3 regions of the Caballeronia sp. SL2Y3 genome follow, and region 1 is predicted to be linked to each of the others. Evidence: riboswitches for the same ligand, from Rfam matches in the RefSeq annotation. Region 1 holds a riboswitch; each other region holds the start of a gene.
The links. Region 1 has a riboswitch for cobalamin ahead of LDZ26_RS02880 (TonB-dependent receptor domain-containing protein). Riboswitches for the same ligand answer to the same signal wherever they lie in the genome.
Positions count from the first base shown of each region.

Region 2: another riboswitch for cobalamin. It lies ahead of cobW (cobalamin biosynthesis protein CobW); the one in region 1 lies ahead of LDZ26_RS02880 (TonB-dependent receptor domain-containing protein).
Region 3: another riboswitch for cobalamin. It lies ahead of cobG (precorrin-3B synthase); the one in region 1 lies ahead of LDZ26_RS02880 (TonB-dependent receptor domain-containing protein).

Region 1 covers NZ_CP084260.1:604,996-612,773, forward strand. Annotated here, with positions in the region: gene lgt (prolipoprotein diacylglyceryl transferase) at 1-445, shown strand, start outside; gene LDZ26_RS02855 (SIMPL domain-containing protein) at 500-1,225, opposite strand; gene LDZ26_RS02860 (EVE domain-containing protein) at 1,305-1,763, opposite strand; RNA gene ssrS (6S RNA) at 1,855-2,037, opposite strand; gene LDZ26_RS02870 (cell division protein ZapA) at 2,156-2,470, opposite strand; gene LDZ26_RS02875 (ATPase) at 2,467-2,856, opposite strand; cobalamin riboswitch at 3,118-3,413, shown strand; gene LDZ26_RS02880 (TonB-dependent receptor domain-containing protein) at 3,497-5,368, shown strand; gene LDZ26_RS02885 (FecCD family ABC transporter permease) at 5,404-6,402, shown strand; gene LDZ26_RS02890 (ABC transporter ATP-binding protein) at 6,399-7,178, shown strand; gene cobT (nicotinate-nucleotide--dimethylbenzimidazole phosphoribosyltransferase) at 7,191-7,778, shown strand, end outside.
Region 2 covers NZ_CP084261.1:551,345-559,122, reverse strand. Annotated here, with positions in the region: gene cobN (cobaltochelatase subunit CobN) at 1-3,154, opposite strand, end outside; gene cobW (cobalamin biosynthesis protein CobW) at 3,159-4,238, opposite strand; cobalamin riboswitch at 4,364-4,611, opposite strand; cobalamin riboswitch at 4,665-4,913, shown strand; gene LDZ26_RS15845 (cobalamin biosynthesis protein) at 4,999-5,376, shown strand; gene cobO (cob(I)yrinic acid a,c-diamide adenosyltransferase) at 5,385-5,987, shown strand; gene LDZ26_RS15835 (cobyrinate a,c-diamide synthase) at 5,992-7,290, shown strand; gene LDZ26_RS15830 (DUF1289 domain-containing protein) at 7,287-7,517, shown strand; gene LDZ26_RS15825 (CbtA family protein) at 7,514-7,778, opposite strand, start outside.
Region 3 covers NZ_CP084261.1:562,830-570,607, reverse strand. Annotated here, with positions in the region: gene LDZ26_RS15915 (TerC family protein) at 1-378, shown strand, start outside; gene LDZ26_RS15910 (DUF4186 domain-containing protein) at 382-786, opposite strand; gene cobM (precorrin-4 C(11)-methyltransferase) at 793-1,518, opposite strand; gene LDZ26_RS15900 (cobalt-precorrin-6A reductase) at 1,520-2,248, opposite strand; gene LDZ26_RS15895 (cobalt-precorrin-5B (C(1))-methyltransferase) at 2,245-3,342, opposite strand; gene cbiE (precorrin-6y C5,15-methyltransferase (decarboxylating) subunit CbiE) at 3,364-4,572, opposite strand; cobalamin riboswitch at 4,657-4,845, shown strand; gene cobG (precorrin-3B synthase) at 4,996-6,210, shown strand; gene LDZ26_RS15880 (precorrin-8X methylmutase) at 6,203-6,829, shown strand; gene LDZ26_RS15875 (precorrin-2 C(20)-methyltransferase) at 6,829-7,554, shown strand; gene cobJ (precorrin-3B C(17)-methyltransferase) at 7,551-7,778, shown strand, end outside.

The DNA.
Region 1 (7,778 bases):
ATGGGGCCGCGTGACCGACCCTGCCGCAGCCTGGGCGATGCTGTTCCAGAACTCGACGAACGACGACGCCATCTGGCTCGCGAAGAATCCGCAGCTCGACGCCAAGTGGCATCTGACGGAGATCTTCCAGCGTTATCACATGCTGCCGCGCCATCCGTCGCAGTTGTATGAGATCGCACTCGAAGGCATCGTGCTGTTCATCGTGATCTGGACGTTCTCGCGCAAGCCGCGTCCGGTCGGCGCCATCTCCGCGCTCTTTCTGATCGGCTATGGACTCGCGCGCTTCACGGTGGAATTCGCCCGCGAACCGGACGACTATCTCGGCCTGCTCGCGCTGGGCCTCTCGATGGGCCAGTGGCTGTCGCTGCCGATGATCGTCGCGGGCGTCATCATGTTGGTGTGGGCGTACAAGCGGCATCGTCGCGTGGCGGCGAACGCGGCGTGATCTCGCGCGGGGCCGCGCTTGCGGTCCCGCTTGGGTTAGCTTGAGCTCGCTCGATCAGCGGCCCATCTGCACCGAGCCGGACACATCGACGGTCACGGTCGTGGTGCCGGCTTCGAGCGCCATCGGCGCGGCCATCTTGGCGTCGGCGCCCATGGCGCGCGACTGCATCATCATCACCGGGCGCGGCGCCACGCCGCTATGCCCGACGTTCACCTCGCGAATCGAATAGCTGCTGTAGCCGAACGCCTGCGAGGCGGCTTGCGCCTGCTTGCGGAACGAATCGATGGCCTGCGTCGAGAGCTTCTGCTCCGCGGCGCGCTGCGCTTCCGGCGACAGCGAGAACGTGACGTTGCCGACCTGCATCGACGAACTCATCTTGCCCGCGAGCTTCGAGGCCGCCGCGAAGTCGTGCGATTCGAGCACGACCTCCGTGCGCCCGCGCCACGCGGAAATCTTGCCGTCGCGGTCGGTCGACGGATACACGGTGAACGAGCCGCTCTTCGCGGTCACGCCATCCACACCCTTCGCTTCGCGCAGTGCGGCTTCGGCGCGCTGATTGAGCGTCGCGGTGAGCGATGACGGATCGGCGGCTTCCTGCTCGTAAAAGAGCGTGATGGTGACGACATCCTGCGGCACTTGCGCGCTCGCCTGCGCCGAGAGCGAGAGCACGCCCGCGGGCTGCGGATTGGCGATGACCGTCTGCGCGGCGGCCGAGGCGGAATAGGCGAGAGTGGCGCCCGACATCGCGAGGGCGAGGGCGGCGGCGGTTTTCTTGTTCATCATCGAAGGGCTCCAACGCAAGGCGTCGCGTGATTCGCGACCGCACTTAGGCGTCGGCCTGCAGCCCTTAGTTCCTGCTCTAGACGAGGCGTTCGGTAATAAAGCGCCACTCGTCCTCGGTGACAGGCGTGATCGACAGCCGGTTGCCGCGCGCGAGCACTTGCATGCCGGCGAGCTCCGCGTGCTCACGAAGTTCGGCGAGCGCAATGAGCCGCGTCTTCTTCACGAATCTCACATCCACGAGCATCCAGCGCGGCGTGTCCTGCTTGGACTTGGGATCGTAGTAGGCGCTTTCGGGATCGAACTGCGTGGGATCGGGATGCGCCGTCGAGCAGACCTTCGCGATTCCCGCGATACCGGGCTCGGGGCAACTCGAATGGTAGAAGAGCACGCCGTCGCCGATCTTCATCTGGTCGCGCATGAAGTTGCGCGCCTGATAGTTGCGCACGCCGGTCCACGGCAGCGTCTTCTTGGGCGCGTGCGCGAGATGATCGATGCTCGCTTCGTCCGGTTCGGACTTCATCAGCCAGTAGCGCATGATTTCGGCGTGAAGGAGTGTGCGTGCGGTTTTGGGCGATGCAAATGAAAACGGCACCGGTAAGAACCGATGCCGTTCGTGCTTCGTAAATAAGGTCCCCGCCTCAGCCGCTAGGCCGGCATCCTGAACCTGGGTTCAAGATTGGTCGCGGTAAGCAACACTTCGGGTACATCAGACAGAGTGACGCGCGCGCCCGTGCTGCAACGTTCCGCAACCGTGCCAATGTAGCATTGGTTCAAGGAATATATGACCTTGGCGTACCAGGCAGGGAGACCTCACTGTACACCAAACGTTTGGTCCTTGCAGCGTTTGCCCGCGTTTCTCGCGGTATCTTTTTTTGATGGATATCGCGACGCTGATTAGGTCAGCGCATGACCGTCAGTGCGCTTCGCTCAGTGCGCTTCATATTGCGCAATGACAGCGCCGAGCTGCTCGTTCATCGAATGCATGGTGCGGCGGATTTCCTCGGCCGGGAACGCTTCGCCGTGGCGCACGCTTTCCTGCAGCTTGAGCAATTCGGACGCCAACGAAAGCGCGGCCATTACCGCGATGCGGTCCGTGCCGCGCACGCTGCTTGCGTTGCGGACCTTGTTCATTTCGGCATCGACGCGGGCCACGGCTTCGCGCAGAGCGGCTTCGGTTTCCGGCGAGCACGCGAGGCGATACTGCTGGCCGAGAATGGATACTTCGATCTGCGTGGTCGTCATGCCTTCTCTCCTTGATGATGCTCGCCGTGCACTTCTTCCGCGTGCGCATGTTCGTGCTGCGCTTCGCGCGACGCGCTGGCTTCGGCGTTCAGAAGATCGAGCTGATTGTCGCTCTCGGCATGATGCGCTTTGCCGCGCGGCAGCTTTTCGAGGATCGCGTTGAGGCGCACTTGCGCGTCGTCGATCTTCGCGGACAGCGAATCCCGTTCGCCTTGCAGCGCGTCGCGCTCCTGGCGAACCTGCGCGAGTTCGGCCTGAACGCTGGCGTAATCGGCGCGCAGCTGTTCCATTTGTGCTTCGAGCGCGAGACGCGCCTGATTGTGGCGCTCGCTGATCTTGATCAGCCGGCCGATGTTCCCTGACAGTGATTCGAGTTCGTTGAGCATGTGCTGCGTCCTCTAAAGACCTGGCATTTTAGCGCGGTTCAAAGGCGCTTCCGATAATTGTCTCGTTTCGAGACGTAACAACACGCGATCTTGCGCGCATCGCCGCGTATTCATGTGTGGAATGTCCGCGCGTGACGCACCCGGATGCGCGGCTGACGATGCTCGCTCGTCGCTTGCTCGTCGCTTGCTCGTCGCTTGCTCGTTGTCCAGACCTCGCGGTGAGGCGCCGCGCGCCTTCTTGACGGCCCCCATGCGCGCTCCTACACTTGCCGCACTTTTGGTGCTCGCGCCGCCTTTCTTGCGGCGCAGTCAAACGGGAAACAGGAAGCGTCGTCTCGCCTCGCGCGGCTCGCCAACCTGTGCTGCCCCCGCAACGGTAAGCGACCGCAACGCAAGTTGCAAGTCGTCCCTCGCGCGTTTCTCCGTGTTGCTCCGTGGTCGTTTGCCATTGGAGACGCGACTGCAAGAAACGTGTCGGCGCCACTGCGCTTCGAAGCGCGGGAAGGCGGGACGATGCGTCGCCAGCCCGGATACCGGCCAATCGTCCAGCGCGCCGATGCTTCGCAAGACGGCGCGTGCGTCGCGCACAGACCTCGCGGGGAGCGGGGCACGCGCCAGTCTCCAACGGGAACGCATCCACATGGTCTTGCCTTCGTCCGGCCTCATTCGTCGCGCGGCGCGCGTCGTGATGTGCGCCGCCGCGAGTGCGCCGCTTGTCCAGGCCGCGCACGCCGATTCCGATTCTCCGTCGCAGACACTCGCGCCCGTCGTCGTCACGGCGACGCGCGGCGCGCAACCGCTCGCCGATTCCATCCCGCAGGCGACGCTCTTCGACGCGCAAGACATCGCCGACAGCAATGCGGACGATGTGCTCGGACTCATCGCGCTCGCGCCCGGCGTGCAGATCACGCGCAACGGCGGGCCCGGCGCGACCTCGGGCGTCTTCATACGCGGCGCGTCGTCGACGCAATCGCTCGTGCTGATCGACGGCGTGCGCGTCGAATCCGTCTCTCTGGGCGCGGCGCAGTTGTCGCAATTGATGCTCGATCAGACCGGCCGCGTCGAAGTGGTCAATGGCAATGTGTCGGCGCTGTATGGATCGAACGCGATCGGCGGCGTCGTGCAGATTTTCACGAAGGAGGGCGAAGCACATCCGCCGCGCTTTCACTTCGAAGCCGAATACGGCAGCTATCACACGCAACGGCAATCGGCGGGCGTCGACGGCGCGCTCGATGCCGAGGGCCGCACCACGTTCAGCCTGAACGTGTCGCGCGAGAAGACCGACGGCTTTTCGTCGATCGATCCCGCGCGCGCGCCCGGCGCGAATCCGAACGCGAACGGTTATCTGAACGAAAGCGTCGCCGCGACGCTGCGCCACAAGTTCAGCGACAAGTGGGACGCGGGCGTGCGCTTCCTGCAATCGAACGGCGTGAACAGCTTCGACGATCCCTACGGCGTGCCGACCGATCTCAACGAATCGCATGATCGCGTGCGCTCGGCGTCGGTGTTCGCGAACGGCAAGCTCACCGACAACTGGACGACGCACTTCACCGTCGCGCAGGGGCAAGACCGCGCGAACATCGAGAAGAACGGCGTCTATACGAGCCGCTTCGACTCGGAGAATCATCAGTATCTGTGGCAGAACGACTTTCGGCTCACAGACGCGCACAAGCTCGTGTTCGGCTACGAGCACCTCGACCAGTCGCTCGATTCGGACCAGTTCAGCGCGCCCGACCGGCATGTGAACTCCGTTTTCGCGGGCTATGTCGGCCGCTTCGGTCCGAGCGAAGTGCAGGCCAACGTGCGCCGCGACCAGTATTCCGACTTCGGCGGCGCGAACAGCTACTATCTGGGCTACGCGTACAACTTCGATTCGCACTGGCGCGCGAGCGCGAGCTACGCGGCGTCGTTTCGCGCGCCGAGCTTCGACGATCTCTACTATCCGTTCAGCGGCAATCCGTCGATACAGCCGGAGCGCAGCCATTCGGCCGAGGCCGCGTTGCAGTACGCATCGGACAAGATCGGCGTGATGCGCGTGACGGCATTCGAGACGCGCTATTCGAATCTGATCGACTACGTGGGCGACAGCAGCGGCTTCTATACCGCGCAGAACGTGGGGCGCGCGAAGGTGCAGGGCGTCGAGGGATCGTGGGCGGGACACGTGGGCGCAACGGACGTGCGCGCGAGCGTGACGTTCCAGAATCCCGTCGACGAGACGAATCACGAAGAGTTGACGCGTCGCGCGCGGCGCTTCGCGTCGCTGTCGGCGCATCGGTCGATCGGGCGCTGGCGCGTGGGCGGCGAGTGGATCGTGAGCGGCGCGCGCAGCGATTACGATTCGACGCTCGCGGGCTACGGCGTCGTCAATCTGTCCGCGCAATACGACATCACGAAGTCGTGGTACGTGAATGCGCGCATCGACAACCTGTTCGACCGCAACTATGAACTGGCTTACTCGTACAACACGCCGCGTCGCGGCGCTTACGTCACGATCGGCTGGCATCCGTCGTGAGCCACGCCGCTGACGCGCGCCGTCCGATGAAGGCGATGCACGCAGGCCGCGCCGCCGCGATCTGGCTCGCGTTGGGCGCGGCGGTCGTCGTCGTGCTGGCGGCGTCGCTCGCGCTCGGAAGCGTCGCGCTGCCGCCGACGCGCGCCATCGCCGCGCTGCTGCACGCGCACGCGGCCACGCCCGATATCGCCGATGAAATCGTGCTGAACCTGCGATTGCCGCGCGCGCTCGCGGGCTTCGCATCGGGCGCGCTGCTCGCGCTCGCCGGGGCGCTGCTGCAAGTGCTGCTGCGCAATCCGCTCGCTGAACCGTACGTGCTCGGCGTGTCCGGCGGCGCGGCGGCGTTCGCTCTTTCCGCGATGCTCGCGTCGATGCCGTGGTGGGGCGTCGATCTCGCCGCGTGCGCGGGCGCGCTCGCATCCATCGTGCTGGTGCTCGGACTTGCGCGCACGCACATGTGGCACGGCGAACAGGACGCATCGCCACGGCTCTTGCTCACGGGCGTCGTGGTCGCGGCGGGCTGGGGCGCGCTCATCACGCTGATACTCAGCGTGGCGCCCGAGAACCGGCTGCGCGGCATGGTCTTCTGGCTGACCGGCGACCTCAACGGCGCATCGACGCCGTGGCCCGCGATGATCGCGCTCGGCGTGGCGCTCGCGTTGATCGTGCCGTGCGCGCCGCAGTTGAACGTGCTGTTGCGCGGCGAAGCCACCGCGCGTTCGCTCGGCGTGCCGGTGGAACGCGTGCGGCTGCGCGTGTATCTGGTGGCATCGCTCGCGGCGGCGGCAGCGGTGACTACGGCGGGGACCATCGGCTTCGTCGGGCTCGTGGTGCCGCATCTGCTGCGGCTCGCGTTCGGCAACGACCAGCGCATGCTCGTGCCCGCCGCCGCGCTCGCGGGCGGCCTCGCCGTGATGAGCGCGGACCTCGCCGCGCGGACGGTCATCGCGCCGGCGCAGTTGCCGGTGGGCGTCGTCACGGCGCTGATCGGCGTGCCCATGTTCCTGTGGATGCTGCTGCGAAGGCCGCGATGAAGCCGCTCTCTGTCGATAACCTCGCCTTGCGCGCGGGCGCCCGAACGCTCGTCGATGGCCTTTCTGCGACCATCGCGGCGGGCGAAGTGTGGTGTATCGCCGGGCCGAACGGCGCGGGCAAGACCACGCTCATCGGCGTGCTCGCGGGAATCGCGAAGCCGGCGTCGGGCGCGATCACGCTCGGCGGCCGCGCGCTTGCGTCGTGGCGCGCGGCGGACCTCGCCCGGGAACGCGCGCTGATGCCGCAAAGCACGCACGACGCCTTCAGCGCAACCGTGCTCGACACCGTGCTGCTCAACCGCTTTCCGTATCTGACGGGCTGGGGCTGGGAAAGCGAAGACGACCGCGCCGCCGCGCATGCCGCGCTCGCGGCGCTCGGTCTCGCAGACCTGGCTTCGCGCGACGTGCTCACGCTCTCGGGCGGCGAAAGGCAGCGCGTGGCGCTTGCCGCCGCGCTATGCCAGCAAGCGCCGCTCTTGCTGCTCGACGAACCGCTCGCGCATCTGGACCTGCATCATCAGATCGACTGCCTGCATGCGCTCGCCGCCGCCGCGCGCGACGAGGGACGCGCGATCGTCTTTTCGTGCCATGACCTGAATCTTGCGCGCCGCTTCGCCACGCACGCGCTCTTGCTCGACGGCAAGGGCGGCGCGCATGTCGGTCCCGTCGCCGACGTGCTGACGCCCGCGCGCGCGAGCGCGGCGTTCGGCTATCCGCTGGTCCTGATCCGCGATGGCGAGCACGAAGCGCTCGTGCCTTCGCTTCACCCTTTCTGACGAGGAACGCCGATGTCCACTGCTCACGCGCTGCCGAAGCCTTGCCCGCTCGACCGCAGCATCGAACCGGAGCTGCGCCGCATCATCGACATGAAGACGAAGCCGCCCGGCAGCCTCGGCCGGCTCGAAACGCTCGCGCTGCAAATGGGTTTGATCCAGCAGACGACGAAGCCGCGCATCGAGCGTCCCGCGATGATCGTGTTCGCGGGCGATCACGGCATCGCGGCCGAAGGCGTGAGTCCGTATCCGCAGGAAGTGACGGCGCAGATGGTCGCGAATTTCCTGGCGGGCGGCGCGGCGATCAACGCGTTGTCGCGCTCGGTCGGCATGGCGCTCGAAGTGGTCGATGCGGGCGTGGCGACGCCCATTCCGGTCGATCACGGCTACGAGCGGCTGTCGCTCGGTCTCGGCACGCGCAACTTCGCGCGGCAAGCGGCGATGTCGCGCGAGACGGCGCTCGAAGGCATCGCGCGGGGCGCGTCGCGTGTGCGCCATCACGCGTCGCTCGGGACGAACGTGATCGGCTTCGGCGAAATGGGCATCGCGAACACGTCGGCGGCGGCGTGTCTGATGAGCCGCTTGTGCGCGCTGCCTATCGAC
Region 2 (7,778 bases), on a different replicon from region 1:
GATAAGCGGCGGACAGATCTGCGTCGGTTTCCCATTGCTTCAGGTCGATCAGCTCCTGCAAGCCCGCGCCGTACGCGCCCGGCTTCGTGCTGAACACGCGCCAGCCGGCACGCAGCCGCGCTTCTTTGGCATCGACGCCGCGTCCGATCAACTCGTCGCGCTCACGCAGAATACGCGCGCGAATCGGGTTGACGTCTTCCGGCTCGTCTTCGAGTTCCGCTATGGCCTGCACGGCTGCATCGAACAGATGCATGAGATTCGCGAACGCATCGCGGAAAAAGCCGGATACGCGCAGCGTGACGTCGATGCGCGGCCGGTTGAAGATGGAGATCGGCAGAATCTCGAAGTCGGTGACGCGATGGCTGCCCGCCGCCCATTTCGGCCGCACGCCGATGAGCGCAAACGCTTGCGCGATGTCGTCGCCGCCCGTGCGCATGGTGGCCGTGCCCCACACCGACAGACCGATGGCGCGCGGGTAATCGCCGTGGTCCTGCACGTGCCGCTCGACGAGCAAGTTCGCGGACTTGAGCCCGAGCGACCAGGCCGCTTGCGTCGGCAATGCGCGCGTATCGACCGAATAGAAGTTACGCCCCGTCGGGAGCACGTCGGGTCTGCCGCGCGATGGCGAACCGCTCGGCCCCGGCGGAACGAAGCGGCCTTCGAGACCGCGTTTCAGTTGCAGCGACTCTTGCGGTCCGCATGCATCGAGCCGCGCGAGCACATCGCCATGCAAGCGTTCCAGCACGCGTTGCGTATGCGGACCGGGTGCGGCTGCATTGCCCTCGATAAGCTGCAATGCGAGGCATTCCAGCCGCTCGCGCGTGTCGCCGTGATGACGCCATGGCGCATCACTCACCGCCTGCAATGCCGGCGGACGCGGCCCTTGCCACGACGCGGCCCAGTCGGCGTCGAGCGGATCGAAGTCGTCGCCTAATTGCAGGTCGCGTGCGAGCGCGGTGATCAGGCTTGCATTCGCGCCCTGACCGTCGCCGATCGGGAAACGCCCGAGCGCAAGCAGCGTATCGCGCCGCTGCGCGCCTTGCGGCGACACGCCGAAAACATGCAGTCCATCGCGTATCTGCGCTTCCTTCAGCTCGCACAGGTACGCATCGGCGCGCGTGAGCAACGCGTCTTCGCCCGACGTATCGCGCGGGGCATCGAGGCCGAGTTCTTCGTGCAGCTTGTTCTCGACGATGCTCGCAAGTATGGACTTGCGCAACAGCTTCGCGCGTCGGACGTCGACCATCAATGCTTCGTAGTACTCATCGACCTGCCGTTCGAGGTCTTGCAGCGGACCATAGTTCTCGGCGCGCGTAAGCGGCGGCATCAGATGATCGATGATGACCGCTTGCGCCCGCCGCTTCGCCTGACTGCCCTCGCCCGGATCGTTGACGATGAAAGGATAAAGATGCGGCATCGGCCCGAGAATCAGATCGGGCCAGCACGATGCCGACAGCGCGACGCTCTTGCCCGGCAGCCATTCCAGATTGCCGTGCTTGCCGACATGCACGAGCGCGTCGGCGCTAAAGCGCATGCGCAGCCAGAAGTAGAACGCAAGATAAGAATGCGGTGGAACGAGTTCGGCATCGTGGTAGCTCGCGTAGTCGTTGCGTTCGCGCGACCGCGACGGTTGAATGCCGACGAACACTTCACCGCAGCGATAGCCCGCGATCATGAAGCGGCCGCCCCTCAATGTCGGATCGTCTTCCGGCGCGCCCCACGTCTTTTCCAGCGCGGCGCGTGCATCGGCGGGCAACGCGCGATAAGCGTCGAGATAGTCGTCGAGCGAGAGGCTTTGCAACGCCGGCCGCATGTCGCGAACCACGGGATCGTTCGTCACGCCTTGCGTCAATGCGGCGATGAGCGCGTCGCCGCTCCCCGGCAATTCGCCCACGCGATAGCCTTCGCGTGCGAGCATCGACAGGATGCCGACCGCGGATGCCGGCGTATCGAGCCCTACGCCGTTGCCGATGCGTCCTTCGCTCGCCGGATAGTTGGCGAGCACGAGCGCGATGCGCTTCTTCTGGTTCGGCGTATGCCGCAGCTTGCACCAACGGCGGCTCAATTCGGCGACGAAGCGCACGCGTTCGGCATCGGCCTGATAACGCACCACGTCCACTTGCGTCTGCGCGCAGTGATACGCGAGTCCCTTGAAGCTGACCGCGCGCGTGATGATGCGGCCATCGACCTCGGGCAACGCGACATGCATCGCTACATCGCGCGAATTGAGACCGTGGTTGTCCTTTTCCCACTCTTCGCGATTGCCGCCGCTCAATATCACCTGCAGCACGGGCGCATCGCCCGCGATGTCGAAGTCTTCGCTTTCGCCGATCACGCTGGCTGCGAACGCAGTCGTGTTCAATACGAGCGATGCGCGATGCTCGATGCACAAGCGCGCGATCACTTCGCGGCTCACGCTTTCCTTCAGCGAAGCAATCGCAATCGGCAGCGGATTCAGCCCTTCCTTTTCGAGGGCTTCGATGAGCGCATCGAATACAGCGGTATTGCCCGCTTGCAGATGCGCGCGATAAAACAGGATCGCGACCACGGGCGCGCCGTCGGTCCAGCGCGCCCGCCAGTCGTCGATTGCGGCGATGTCGCGCTCGGGATGATAGATGGCCACGGCAGGCAGCGGACGCGGCGCTTGCGGCGCGCGGCCGAAGCCGAATGCGTGATAACCGATCGCGCGCAAAAATTCCTCGGCATTGCCTGCGCCGCCTTCGCGCAGATAGCGCGACAACTCACGGCAAAACTCGGCATCCGCGGTACTCTTGCTGATCAGGTTCGGGTCTTCGGTGAGATCGCCCGAGAACATGGCAAGCATCTGCTTCTCGTGCTCGGCGAGCGCCACGATTCGCTCGATGCCATAAGGCCAGTACGATTCACCGCCGAGATGATCGACGATGACGACGCGCGCATGACGCAATACATCGTCGACGTAGAAATCGACCGATGCGGGCTGGCGCAAAAACGATTGATTCGCGAGCCGCACTTCGGGAAAGCCCGGCTCGAGACGCGGAAACACGCTTGCAAGCAGCGCGAGCGTGGTATCGGCTGAACTCAGTACGACGATCGGTGCGCGCGTCTGCTCGATACGCATGACGCCTGCCGCGTCATCGACGAAACCGCCCGGCGTCGTGCGTAACAGATGCATTGCGTCAGGCCTGCGCGAGCGCGTTTGCGAGCGCCGCGTTCAACGCTGTTTGCAGGGTTTGACGATCGAGGTCTTCTCCGATCAGCACGAAGCGGCTCGCGGCTTCCCCTTCGTTCCAGCGCCGGTCGAAATAGCTGTCGAAGCGCCGGCCCACGCCTTGCACCACGAGACGCATGCCCGCGCCCGGCAGCGCGGCGAACCCTTTCACGCGATAGATCGTGTGGCTCTCCACCAGCGCCTGCAACGCGGCAATGGCCTGTTCGCGCGATTCCACGTGTGCTTCGACGACGACCGAATCGAATTCGTCATGGTGATGATCCACGTAGCCTTCGTCGTCGGCAGAACCGTGATGATCGTGGCGAAGATGAATGCTGTCCTCGGACGCGGATTGCAGACCGAGCAGCGCATGCAGATCGAGCTTGCCCATTTGCGCGGGCACGACCTTCACTTGCGGCGGAATCTCGGGCCGCACGAGCGCTTCCACGCGGCGCATTGCGTCCGCGTCCATGAGGTCGGTCTTGTTGACGATCACGAGATCAGCCGAGGACAGTTGATCTTCGAATAGCTCGTGCAGCGGCGATTCGTGATCGAGATTGGGGTCGGCTTTGCGTTGCGCATCGACCGCTGCGGGGTTCGCCGCGAACTGTCCGCTTGCGGCGGCAGGACCATCGACCACCGTGATGACGGCATCCACCGTGAACGCATTCTTGATCGACGGCCAGTTGAATGCCTGCACGAGCGGCTTCGGCAACGCGAGGCCCGACGTCTCGATCAACACATGGTCGATGTGCTCGCGGCGTTCCAGCAACTGCTCCATCACCGGATAGAACTCTTCCTGCACCGTGCAGCACAGGCACCCGTTAGCGAGTTCATAGAGATTGCGCTCCGAGGACCCGGCTTCGTCGTCGCAACCGATACCGCAACCCTTCAGGATTTCCCCGTCTATGCCGAGTTCGCCGAACTCATTCACGATGACAGCAAGGCGCAAGCCCTGCGCATTCGACATGATATGGCGCATCAAGGTGGTCTTGCCGCTGCCGAGAAAGCCGGTCACGACCGTGACGGGTATCTTGCGGGTTTGCATCGTCGCTCCGTGGCTCGTGTATGCATGCGTCGTGCGTGCGTCGCGCGAGCAAGGTATCGCCGGCGAGAGCTGCGGAAAAAAGCGCACGACTGATGGATCATGGGACATGCCGCATCCCCGCGGCGTGGGCCCTGCGAAGTTCTGGCCGGTATCCGGGCTTGGGACCTCGTCGCGCAGCCTTCCTGCCGTGTCCCGACAGTGGCTTCGTGCGCAACGCGCGATATCGTACTAGCGATACCGCCGGTCTCTTACCGTTGCGGGGGCAGCGCAGGTTGGCGCGTCCGTTCGCATAAAGGACGATGCGCTTCCTGCTTCCCGTTTAACTGCGTGCGAAAGAAGCTCGCACGCGGGCACCAGAACTGCGTGAAGTCTAGGCTCCCCGCGAAGGAGCGTCAAGGAAGCCGGCGTTGAAACCGGTGCATGTGGTATCGTTGGCGCGCGACTGGTGCTCGCGCGTTCACACGAAACGCGCAGTTAAACGGGAAACAGAAAGCGGCGTCTTCGCGATCATGCAGGCGCTCGCCAACCTGTGCTGTCCCCGCAACGGTACGCGACCGGCGGTATCGGCTTGCACGGTATCGCGCATGGCGCACACGGCCACTGCCCGTTCACGGTGGGAAGGCTGCGCGATGAAGGCCGCAAGCCCGGATACCGGCCATCGCAGGGGACGAAGCGCATCTCGCTGTCACGATGCCTTCGCCGAACGCCGCCATCCGCGAGGGACGCATGGGCGGCGCAAGCATTTCCGTCCATTCGTTCGATGATGTTTCCTTGCGTGAGCCTGCGCCATCTTGCCATCGGCATCGGCTGCAAACGCGGCGTTAGCGCCGATGCGATAGAAGCGGCCGTCCTTCGTGCGCTTCGTGCGCTTTATGCGCTCCGAGCAGCGGAACTCACGTTCGCGCACATCGCGGTGGTCGCGAGCATCGACATCAAACACGACGAAGCCGGCTTGCGTGTCTTCTGCGAGCGTCATGCGCTGCCATTGCGTTTCTATCGCGCAGACCAGCTCGCGCACATGCCCGCCGAGGGTGTATGCGAGCCTAGCGCGCTGCTCGCGAGCGAGGGCGGAGAGCTTGTTGTGCCGAAGATGATCGACGGTCATGTGACTGTCGCCATAGCAACGAAGAAAGCCTGAAAGAGCCCATGAAAACCGATACGGAATCGCATCTGCGCATGACGCAGCGTCGCAAGGAAGGCCACGAAAAGAAGCAGGCCGCCGCCGATCACGAGAAGGGTCTCTTGATCGTCAACACAGGCAATGGCAAGGGCAAGACCACGGCCGCTTTCGGCATGGCGGTGCGCGTGCTCGGGCACGGCATGAAGCTCGGCGTCGTCCAGTTCATCAAAGGCGCGCTGCATACGTCAGAGCGGGATTTCCTGAGCGCGGTCGCCAATTGCGATTTCGTGACGATGGGCGACGGCTATACCTGGAACACGCAAAACCGCGAGGCCGACATGGCGACGGCGCGCAAAGGCTGGAACGAAGCGCGGCGCATGATCGAAAGCGGCGAATATCAGATGGTCGTGCTCGACGAGCTCAACACCGTGCTCAAGTACGAGTACTTGCCGCTCGACGAAGTGCTCGATGTGTTGAAGGCGCGTCCTGCGATGCTGCATGTGGTCGTGACGGGCCGTCATGCGCCGGATGCGCTCGTCGAACTGGCGGACCTCGTCACGGAGATGCGGCTCGTGAAGCATCCGTATCGCGAGCAGGGCGTCAAGGCGCAACGTGGCGTCGAGTACTGAGCTCATGCCGTCCTGCCCCGCACTCTTCATCGGCGCAAGCGCGTCGCATCAAGGCAAGACCACGGTGACGGCCGCGCTGGCGCGTCATCATGCGCGGCGTGGCCTGCGCGTGCGCGTCTTCAAGACCGGCCCCGATTTTCTCGATCCGATGATTCTGGAACGCGCATGCGGATCGCCCGTCTATTCGCTGCATCTGTCGATGGTCGGCCTCGACGCATGCCGCGCATTGCTCGCAGAGGCCTCGCGCGAAGCCGATCTGATTCTGATCGAAGGCGTCATGGGTCTCTTCGACGGCACGCCGAGCAGCGCCGACCTCGCTGCCGCGTTCAACGTGCCGGTGCTCGCCGTGATCGGCGCACATGGCATGGCGCAGACGTTCGGCGCAGTGGCGTTCGGACTGGCGCGTTATCGCGCGGACGTGCCGTTCCATGGCGTGCTCGCCAATCGCGTTGCATCGGCGCGGCATGCGCAGATGTTGGCCGAAGCCATTCCGGATGGACTGCGCTATTGCGGGCATCTGTCGAATGCAGACGATATCGCACTGCCCGAGCGTCATCTCGGCTTGACGCAAGCGCAAGAAGTGGCGGGACTGGATGCGCGTCTCAATCGCGCCGCCGATGCCATTGCCGCTACCGCGCTTGCCCATCTACCGCCGCCCGTTCACTTCGAGGACGCAAAGCCCGAAGCACCGCCGCGTCTGCTCGAAGGCTTGCATATCGCCATGGCGCGCGATGCCGCGTTTTCATTCGTCTATCCGGCCAATGTCGACTTGCTGCACGCAATGGGCGCGCAGGTGAGCACGTTCTCGCCGCTCGCCGATGAACCCGTGCGCGCCGATGCCGACGCGCTCTATCTTCCGGGCGGCTATCCGGAACTGCATGCGGCTACGCTTGCCGCAAACCTGCGCACGCGGGCATCGATAGAAGCGCATGTGGTGCATCGCAGAGCCGTCGTCGCCGAATGCGGCGGCATGCTGTATCTGCTCGATACGCTGACGGACGTGGAAGGCACGAAGCATGCGATGCTCGGTCTTATCCCCGGCAACGCCTTCATGCAGCGCCGCCTCGCGCGTCTTGCAATGCAAAGGCTCGATACCGCGCATGGCGCGCTCACCGGTCACACGTTCCATTACTCCACGCTCGACACACCCATGCAGCCGCATCTGACCTCGAAGCATGCAACGACAGGCGCCGAAGGCGAAGCCCTCTATCGCCACGGCCCGGTCACGGCCACCTATATGCACGCGTATTGGCCATCGAATCCGGCCGCCGCCGCGGCGCTCTTTCGCGGCGAATCGCTATGACGATCATCGACCTCGCCTTTACTATTGCGCGCGCGAAGTCGCAAGAGCCTGTCGGCTCGCCGTGCACCGGCGTATGCAAGCTCGATCCCGCGCATGGTCTGTGCGCGGGATGCTTCAGGAGCCGCGAGGAGATCAAGTCGTTCCGCTCGATGGACGATGCCGCGAAACTCGCGCTACTGGATGAATTGCCCGCAAGGCAAGCAGCGTTATCGCGAGAAAACGCTTAGACGGCCGCCACTTTGCGCAATGCGGGCCGCTCTAGTTCGCGAGCAGCGAGCGCGCCGAACACGAGCCCGAGCGTCGTCCAGATGATGACCTGAATGCCGATGGCCGCGACGCGAAAGTTCCAGAGCAACGACGCCGAGAAGCCTGCCGGCACTTCTTCGATACGCGGCAGCGCGAACTGCGCGAGCAGCATCGACGCCATGTAGAAAGCGCCTGCAATCATCGTTGCGTTCCACTCGCCTCGCCGCACGCGCAGCCGCCTT
Region 3 (7,778 bases), on a different replicon from region 1:
CCGTTGTCGGCCATCGGCCAGATTTTGCTGCTCGATCTCGTGTTTTCCATCGACAGCATCGTGACTGCGGTCGGCATGACGGAGCACATCCCGATCATGTTCGTCGCGGTCATCGCGGCGGTTTCCGTGATGCTGTTCGCGGCGGGGCCGCTCTCGCGCTTCATCGAACGCAATCCGACCATCGTGATGCTCGCGCTCGGCTTTTTGCTCGTGATCGGCATGACGCTGATCGCGGAAGGCTTCGGCACCCACGTACCGAAGGGCTACATCTATGCCGCGATGGCGTTCTCCGCGCTGGTCGAAGGACTGAACATGCTGGCGCGCCGCGCGACCAGCAAACGCCGCGTTGCGGGGCCGCGCGAGCAGAGGCCGCATTGAGCGTCAGAAGGGCAACTCGCGCTGCGGGTTGTCCTCGGTTGTCTCAGCGGCAGGCGGCATAGGCTGCGCGCGCAGCCATCGCTCGATGGCATCGACCACATGCTGGCGCTCGGCATCGTCGAGCACTTTTCCCGCCGCGATGCCGTGCCATTTGGCGAGACAGGTCCGGCAGCACGTCGCCGTCGCATGCTGCGCGATAAACACGGGATGCCCGCGAAACGGCGTCTGCTTGCCGTCGTTGAGCGGCGCCTGGGGCGCGAGCCGTTTTGCGATCAGTTCATGCGCCTGCGCGACCACCGTTTCCACGCCGCGCTCGCGCACATAGCGGCCTTCGCGCACGCCGAGCGCGAATCGCCGGCGAAACGCGGATTTCGCGAGCGCATCGAACACGGCGTCGAGATCGCGCATGGACGCTCAGTCTTTCGCGTAGAGCGTCGAATCGGCGAAATCGCGAGCGTCGAGCACGCGGCCGACGAGAATCAGCGCCGTGCGCTCCATGCCCGATGCACGCACTTTCTGCGCGATATCGACGAGCGTGCCCTGCACGCGTTCTTCGTCCGGCCAGCTTGCGCGGAAGATCACCGCAACCGGACAGTCCTCGCCGTAATGCGGCAGCAGATCCGCGACGATCCGCTCGATATGCCGCACGCCGAGATGAATGGCGAGCGTCGCGCGATGACGCGCGAGGTCCGCGAGCGATTCACCGGGCGGCATCGACGTTTTCGCCGCATAGCGCGTGAGAATCACCGTCTGCGAGATGCCCGGCAGCGTCAGTTCGCGCCCGAGCGCCGCCGCCGATGCCGCCGTCGCCGTCACGCCCGGCACGACTTCGTAAGGAATCCCTACCATTTCCATGCGACGAATCTGCTCGCCAATCGCGCCGTACAGCGACGGATCGCCCGAATGCACGCGCGCGACATCCTCGCCATTCACGTGCGCTTGCTGCAACAACGCGACGATGGCATCGAGATCGAGTTCCGCCGTATTCACGACGCGATGCGCCCGATGCCCTTCGAGCACGCCTTCCGGCACGAGCGATCCCGCATACAGAATCACGGGGCACGCGCGAATCAGCCTTTGCCCCTTGACGGTGATGAGTTCCGGATCGCCCGGTCCCGCGCCGATGAAATAGACCGTCATGTCAGTGAGAGTCGAGAGCAAGCAGCGCATGAAGCGCGCTCGCGGGGTCGTCGAATTCGCGGTCTGCTTCGGGCAGCGTCGGCCGCGCGAGCATCACCACGGGTAAGTGCCGTTCACGCGCCGCCGCGAGCTTCGCCTCGGTCGCCTTGCCGCCGCTGTTCTTGCTGATGACGACATCGATGCGCGCGGCGTCGAACAATGCGCGCTCGCCGTCGATAACGAACGGACCTCGCGCATCGAGAATGCTGGCGCGCGCCGTTCCTTCATGCGCGCCGAGACAGCGAATGGTCCAGTGCTGCGACGCGGGGATCTCGTCGAGATGCTTGAGCGGCTCGCGTCCGAGCGTGAACAGCGGCCGGCGAAACGGCGCGATGCGCTCGACGATGCCGCGCCAGTCAGCCGCATCGCGCCAGTCGTCGCCGGGCTGCGGCTGCCATGCGGCCCGGCGCACGGCCCAGAGCGGCACATCCGCCAGCGTGCAGGCTTCGCGCGCATGGCGGCTCATTTGCGCGGCATATGGATGCGTGGCGTCGATGACGAGCGTGATCCGCTCAGCATGCAGATAATCGACGAGACCCGCCACGCCGCCGAAGCCGCCCACGCGCACGGCACAGGCGAGATCCGTCGGCACGCGAGCAAGTCCCGCGAGACTGTAGACGTGCGGCGCGCCCATGTTGCGCGCGATGGCGAGCGCGTCGCCCGTGCCGCCCAACAGCAACGCGCGCGTCATGCGGCGCTCCCGACGATCACGCCTTGCCTGTCGATTGCAAACGTCTCGACGATCACGCCGCTCGGCACGGTATCGAGCGCCACGTCGCGCGCGCGCGCGCAGACGAGGTCGCCCAGCGCGATGCCTTCGGCGCGCGCCAGCTTCAGCGCTTCCTGACTCGTATTCGCCGCGCGGATGGCCGACTGTAGCGCCCCGCTCGCGCCCGCCTCCGCAGCCCAGCAGGCCAACAACGGCAAGTCGATGCTGGAGCTGCGGCTATGTAGATCCATGTGTCCCGCCGCGAGCTTGCTGAGTTTGCCGAAGCCGCCGCACAGACTAAGCTTCTCGACCGGCGCGCGACGCAGATGCTTGAGCACCGCGCCCGCGAAGTCGCCCATTTGGATCAACGCGATATCCGGCAAGCCGTAGCGCGCGCGCATCGCGTCTTCGCTCTGATTGCCGGTGCAGGCCGCGATATGCCGCACGCCGTTCGCGCGCGCCACGTCGATGCCCTGATGAATCGAGGCGATATACGCCGAACACGAAAACGGCCGGACGATGCCCGTGGTGCCGAGTATCGACAAGCCGCCCACGATGCCGAGCCGCGGGTTCATCGTCTTTTGCGCGAGCGCTTCGCCATGCTCGACGCCTATCGTCACATCGAAGCCGCCCGCATAGTCCGCGAGTGGCGCGAGCGCGAGAAGATGCTCGGTCATCATCTTGCGCGGCACGGGGTTGATGGCCGGATCGCCGATGGCAAGCGCGAGGCCCGCTCGCGTCACCGTGCCCACGCCCGGTCCGGCGTGAAAGCGCACGCCCGTATCCGCCGAGAGACGCACGCGCGCAAACACGAGCGCGCCGTGCGTCACATCTGGATCGTCGCCTGCATCCTTGATGACGCCCGCTTCCGCCGCATCGCGCATGCCGTCGACCGCGCGGCAGAATTCGAGCTTCATCGTGACGCGCTGGCCCTTGGGCAACACGATCTCCGCGCGATCGCTCGCCTGCCCGGTCAGCAACAGACGCGCGGCGGCGAGGCTCGTCGCGGTCGCGCAGCTTCCGGTCGTGTAGCCGCTTCTGAGCGGCGCGGGTTGTTCCGGTGTCTCGTCACGCATGTTGATGAGCGTCGAATGCGGTCAAGGCTTGCTTGCGCAGAGCAGCGTGATGGGCAACGCTTGCCGCCAGGTATCGAAGCCGCCGAGCGGCTCCGCGAGCGCCACGCCGATGCGCAGGAGTTCACCGCCATGCCGCGCGCGCCAGTCGACGAGCGCGGCTTCGCTTTGCAGCGTGACCGCGTTCGCAACCAGCCGGCCACCCTGACGCAGCCGCGACCAGCACATATCGAGCACGCCCGGCACGGTCACGCCGCCGCCGATGAACACGACGTCGGGCGCGGGAAGGCCAGCGAGTGCGGCGGGCGCCTCGCCCTTGACGAGCTGAAGCGCGGGCACGCCGAGCGCATCGCGGTTATGTTCGATCAGACGCTGCCGGCCCTCGTTCGCTTCGATGGCGATGGCGCGGCAGGACACATGCGCGCGCATCCATTCGATGCCGATCGACCCGCAGCCCGCGCCCACGTCCCACAGCAGTTCGCGCGGCTGCGGCGCAAGGCGCGCGAGCGTGACGGCACGCACATCGCGCTTGGTCAACTGGCCGTCGTGACGATACGCGTCGTCGGGCAGGCCGGGCGTGAGCGGCGGACCGGCATGGCCCGCATGCGTGCGGCATTCGATGGCCACGAGATTGAGCGACGCCACGAAGGGCTCGCGCCAGTCGTCCGCGCGCTCGTCGATGCGGCGTTCGTTCGCGCCGCCGAGATGCTCGAAGACCGTCATGCGGCTCGGGCCGAATCCATGCGCCGTCAAGAGCGAAGCGATGGCAGCGGGCGTCGCGCCGTCCGCGCTCAGGACAAGCAGGCGCTCGCCGCGAAACACATGCGCAAGCAGCGAAGCAACGGGCCGCCCGACAAGCGACACGCAGCGCGCGTCCTGCAACGCCCACTGCAAACGGGCAGCGGCGAGCGACAGCGACGAAGGCGCGGGAATCACGCGCATCTCGTCGACGGAAAGCTCGCGAGCGAGCGTCGCGCCGACGCCGAAGAACATGGGGTCGCCGCTCGCGAGCACGCATACGGGCGTGCCGCGCGTGCGCTCGGCGAGCACGGCATCGAGAGAAAACGGGCTCGGCCACGGCACGCGGCGCGCGGGTATACGCGCAGGCAAGAGCGCGAGATGACGCTCGCCGCCGTGTATCGCGCCGGCCTCGACAAGCGCGCGTCGCGCCGCGCGGCTCAGGCCCTGCCAGCCGTCCTCGCCGATGCCTATCACGGTCAGCCAGCTCGACATGAGACGTGCCCTCCTTGCGGTTCGCGACGCGCTTCATGCGACGATACCGGGCACGAAGCGTTCTGATGGTCGATAAAAGCGGGCATAATACATCGGTACGTCGGTGCCCAACGGTTCAACCCGCGGGCCTAACAGGGAACACAGCGAAACTGTGGCTGCCCCCGCAATTGTACGCAGCGAGTCCGCGCTCCACTGCCACTGGTTTATACCGGGAAGGCCGGCGCGGGCGCAGACCTGCCAGCCAAGAGACCTGCCGACTCACGCTTTCCAAGCTATACACGCTCAGCACGCTTTACACGCAATATTCGCGCGACGCCGTCCGGGCGGGGTGTACCGGTGGCATCGCCCGAAGCGAGAATCGCACCGGTCACGCTTTTGAACGCTTCTTTTCCGACACCGCGGCCCTCGGCTTGTCCCGGCCTCATGCGCATCGTGCAGGCGCGCGACGGCGGGCTCGCGCGCCTCCGTCTTGCAGGCGGCGAACTCCGCGCGCACGCGGCGCATGCCGTCGCGCGGGCGGCCGTACAGTGCGGCTCGGGCGTCATCGAGCTGACCAATCGCGCGAATCTGCAACTGCGCGGCATTCGTGACGATGCCCACGCGGAACTCGTCGATATCGCGCTGAACGCGGGCCTCGGTCCGCACACTGAAGGCGGCGACGACTTGCGCAACGTGATGCTGAGTCCGCTCGCGAGCGACGCCACGCGCGGCCTTGCCGCCGCCATCGTCACCGCCATGCAGGGCGATGCCGCGCTGCACGCGTTGTCGCCGAAGTTCGCGCTGCAACTCGACGGCGGCGAACGGCTCGCGATGCTCGATCATGCGCACGATCTCTGGCTTTCCGCGCTCGACGACGGCACGCGTTACGCGTTCGGCTTCGCTGGTGCGATCCCGCACCGTGATAGCGACTCGCCCGCGCTCGGCAGCATCGCGCGCGAGCATGTCGTGGACTTCGTGATCGCGGCGCTGCGCGCGTTCGTTGCGCTCGCTTCGAACGACGAGCATCGCATGCGTGAGTTGCTCGCGCGAATCGGCGTGACGCGTTTTCTCGCGATGCTTTCGTTCGATCCCGTCGACACTGCCTGGCGTCGCGCGCCTGTCAACGACGCGCTGCGCTTCGGCGCGCATCCGATGCCGAATGGCGCAAACTGGCATGTCGGCGCGCAGACGCAACTCGGACGGCTCGACGCCGCCACGCTCGACGCGCTCGCCGATCTTGCTTCGACGCACGCGCAAGGCCGGCTCTTGATGACGCCCTGGCAAGGCGTGCTCATGCCTGACGTGATGCCGCGAGATACGGAACACGTGCTCGACCGCATGAACGCGCTCGGGCTTATCACGCGCGCAGACGATCCGCTTGCACGCCTCATCGCGTGCGCCGGTTCGCCGGGCTGCGCGAAGAGTCGCGCCGATACCAAAGCCGACGCTCACCGCCTCGCCGCGCTGCTGCCTGTACACGACGATGTGCATATAAGCGGCTGCGAACGCTCGTGCGCCGCCGCGCATCCCGTCGCGAACACATTGATTGCGGTGTCGACCGGACGCTATGACTTGCATGTCGACGCGCGCCTCGTCGCACCAAACGTATCCATCGAAGAGGCGGCCGCGTGGCTCGCCCGGAGCCATGCCGATGCTTGACTATATCCGCGACGGCGCCGAGATTTATCGCCAGTCCTTCGCGACGATCCGCGCCGAAGCGAACCTGAGCGCGATTCCGCGCGACCTCGAAAAGCTCGCCGTGCGGCTGATTCACGCGTGCGGCATGGTGGATATCGTCGACGATCTGCGCTTCTCTCCCGGCGCGGGCGACGCGGGCCGCACGGCCCTCGCAGCCGGCGCGCCGATACTCTGCGATGCCCGCATGGTCGCGCACGGCATTACCGAGGCGCGTCTTCCGGCCGATAACCGCATCATCTGCACGCTCGGCGATCCGTCCGTGCCCGAGCGCGCCCGCGCCATGCGCAACACGCGTTCTGCCGCTGCGCTCGAACTATGGCGGCCGCATCTGCAAGGCGCGGTCGTCGCGATAGGCAACGCGCCCACCGCGCTCTTTCATCTGCTCGACATGCTCGATGCCGGCGCGCCGAAGCCCGCGCTCATTCTCGGGTTCCCGGTCGGCTTTATCGGCGCTGCCGAATCGAAGGCGATGCTCGCAGCCGACAGCCGCGGCGTGCCCTTCGTCGCATTACACGGACGACGCGGCGGCAGCGCGATGGCCGCCGCCGCAGTGAACGCACTTGCTTCGGAGAACGAATAATGAGCGGACGCCTGTATGGTCTCGGCGTCGGTCCGGGCGACCCCGAACTCATCACCGTGAAAGCGCTGCGGCTTCTGAAGTCTGCGCCGGTGGTCGCGTATTTCGTCGCGAAGGGCAAGAAGGGCAACGCGTTCGGCATCATCGAAGCGCATCTCGACGACGCGCAGACACGCCTGCCGCTCGTGTATCCGGTGACGACCGAAGTGCTAGAACCGCCGCTGTGCTACGAGACGATCATCAGCGCGTTCTACGATGAAGCCGCGCTCGCCATTGCCGATCATCTCGAAGCGGGCCGCGATGTGGCAGTGATCTGCGAAGGCGATCCCTTCTTCTACGGGTCGTACATGTATCTGCACGACCGTCTCGCCGGACGTTTCGATGCGCATGTCGTGCCCGGCGTATGTTCGATGCTGGGCGGCGTGTCCGTGCTCGGCGTGCCGCTCGTTTATCGCAATCAGAGTCTCTGCGTGCTGTCCGGCGTGCTGCCGGAAGACGAGTTGAAGTGCAAGCTCGAAGCATCGGATGCAGCCGTCGTGATGAAGCTCGGCCGCAACTTCGACAAGGTGCGGCGCGTGCTCACCGATCTGGGGCTGGACAAGCGCGCGCTTTATGTCGAACGCGCGACGATGGCGAATCAACGGATCGTGCCGCTCGATGAAGTGGATCCGATGGCGTCGCCCTATTTCTCGCTGCTCGTCGTGCCGGGGAAGAAATGGCAGGCATGAACGCGGCGTCATCAGTCGCGATCGTCGTGCTCGGCGAAAGCGCGCTTCCTGTCGCGCGCCGCATTCAGGCGCGTTATCCCGGGTCGCTCGTGCATGGTCTCGCCAATCGCACCCATGCCGATATTGCCTACGACGATTTCGGCGCGCACGTGCGAGCGCTTTATCTTGCCGCCACGCCTATCGTCGCGCTGTGCGCGGCAGGCATCGTGATTCGCTCGCTCGCG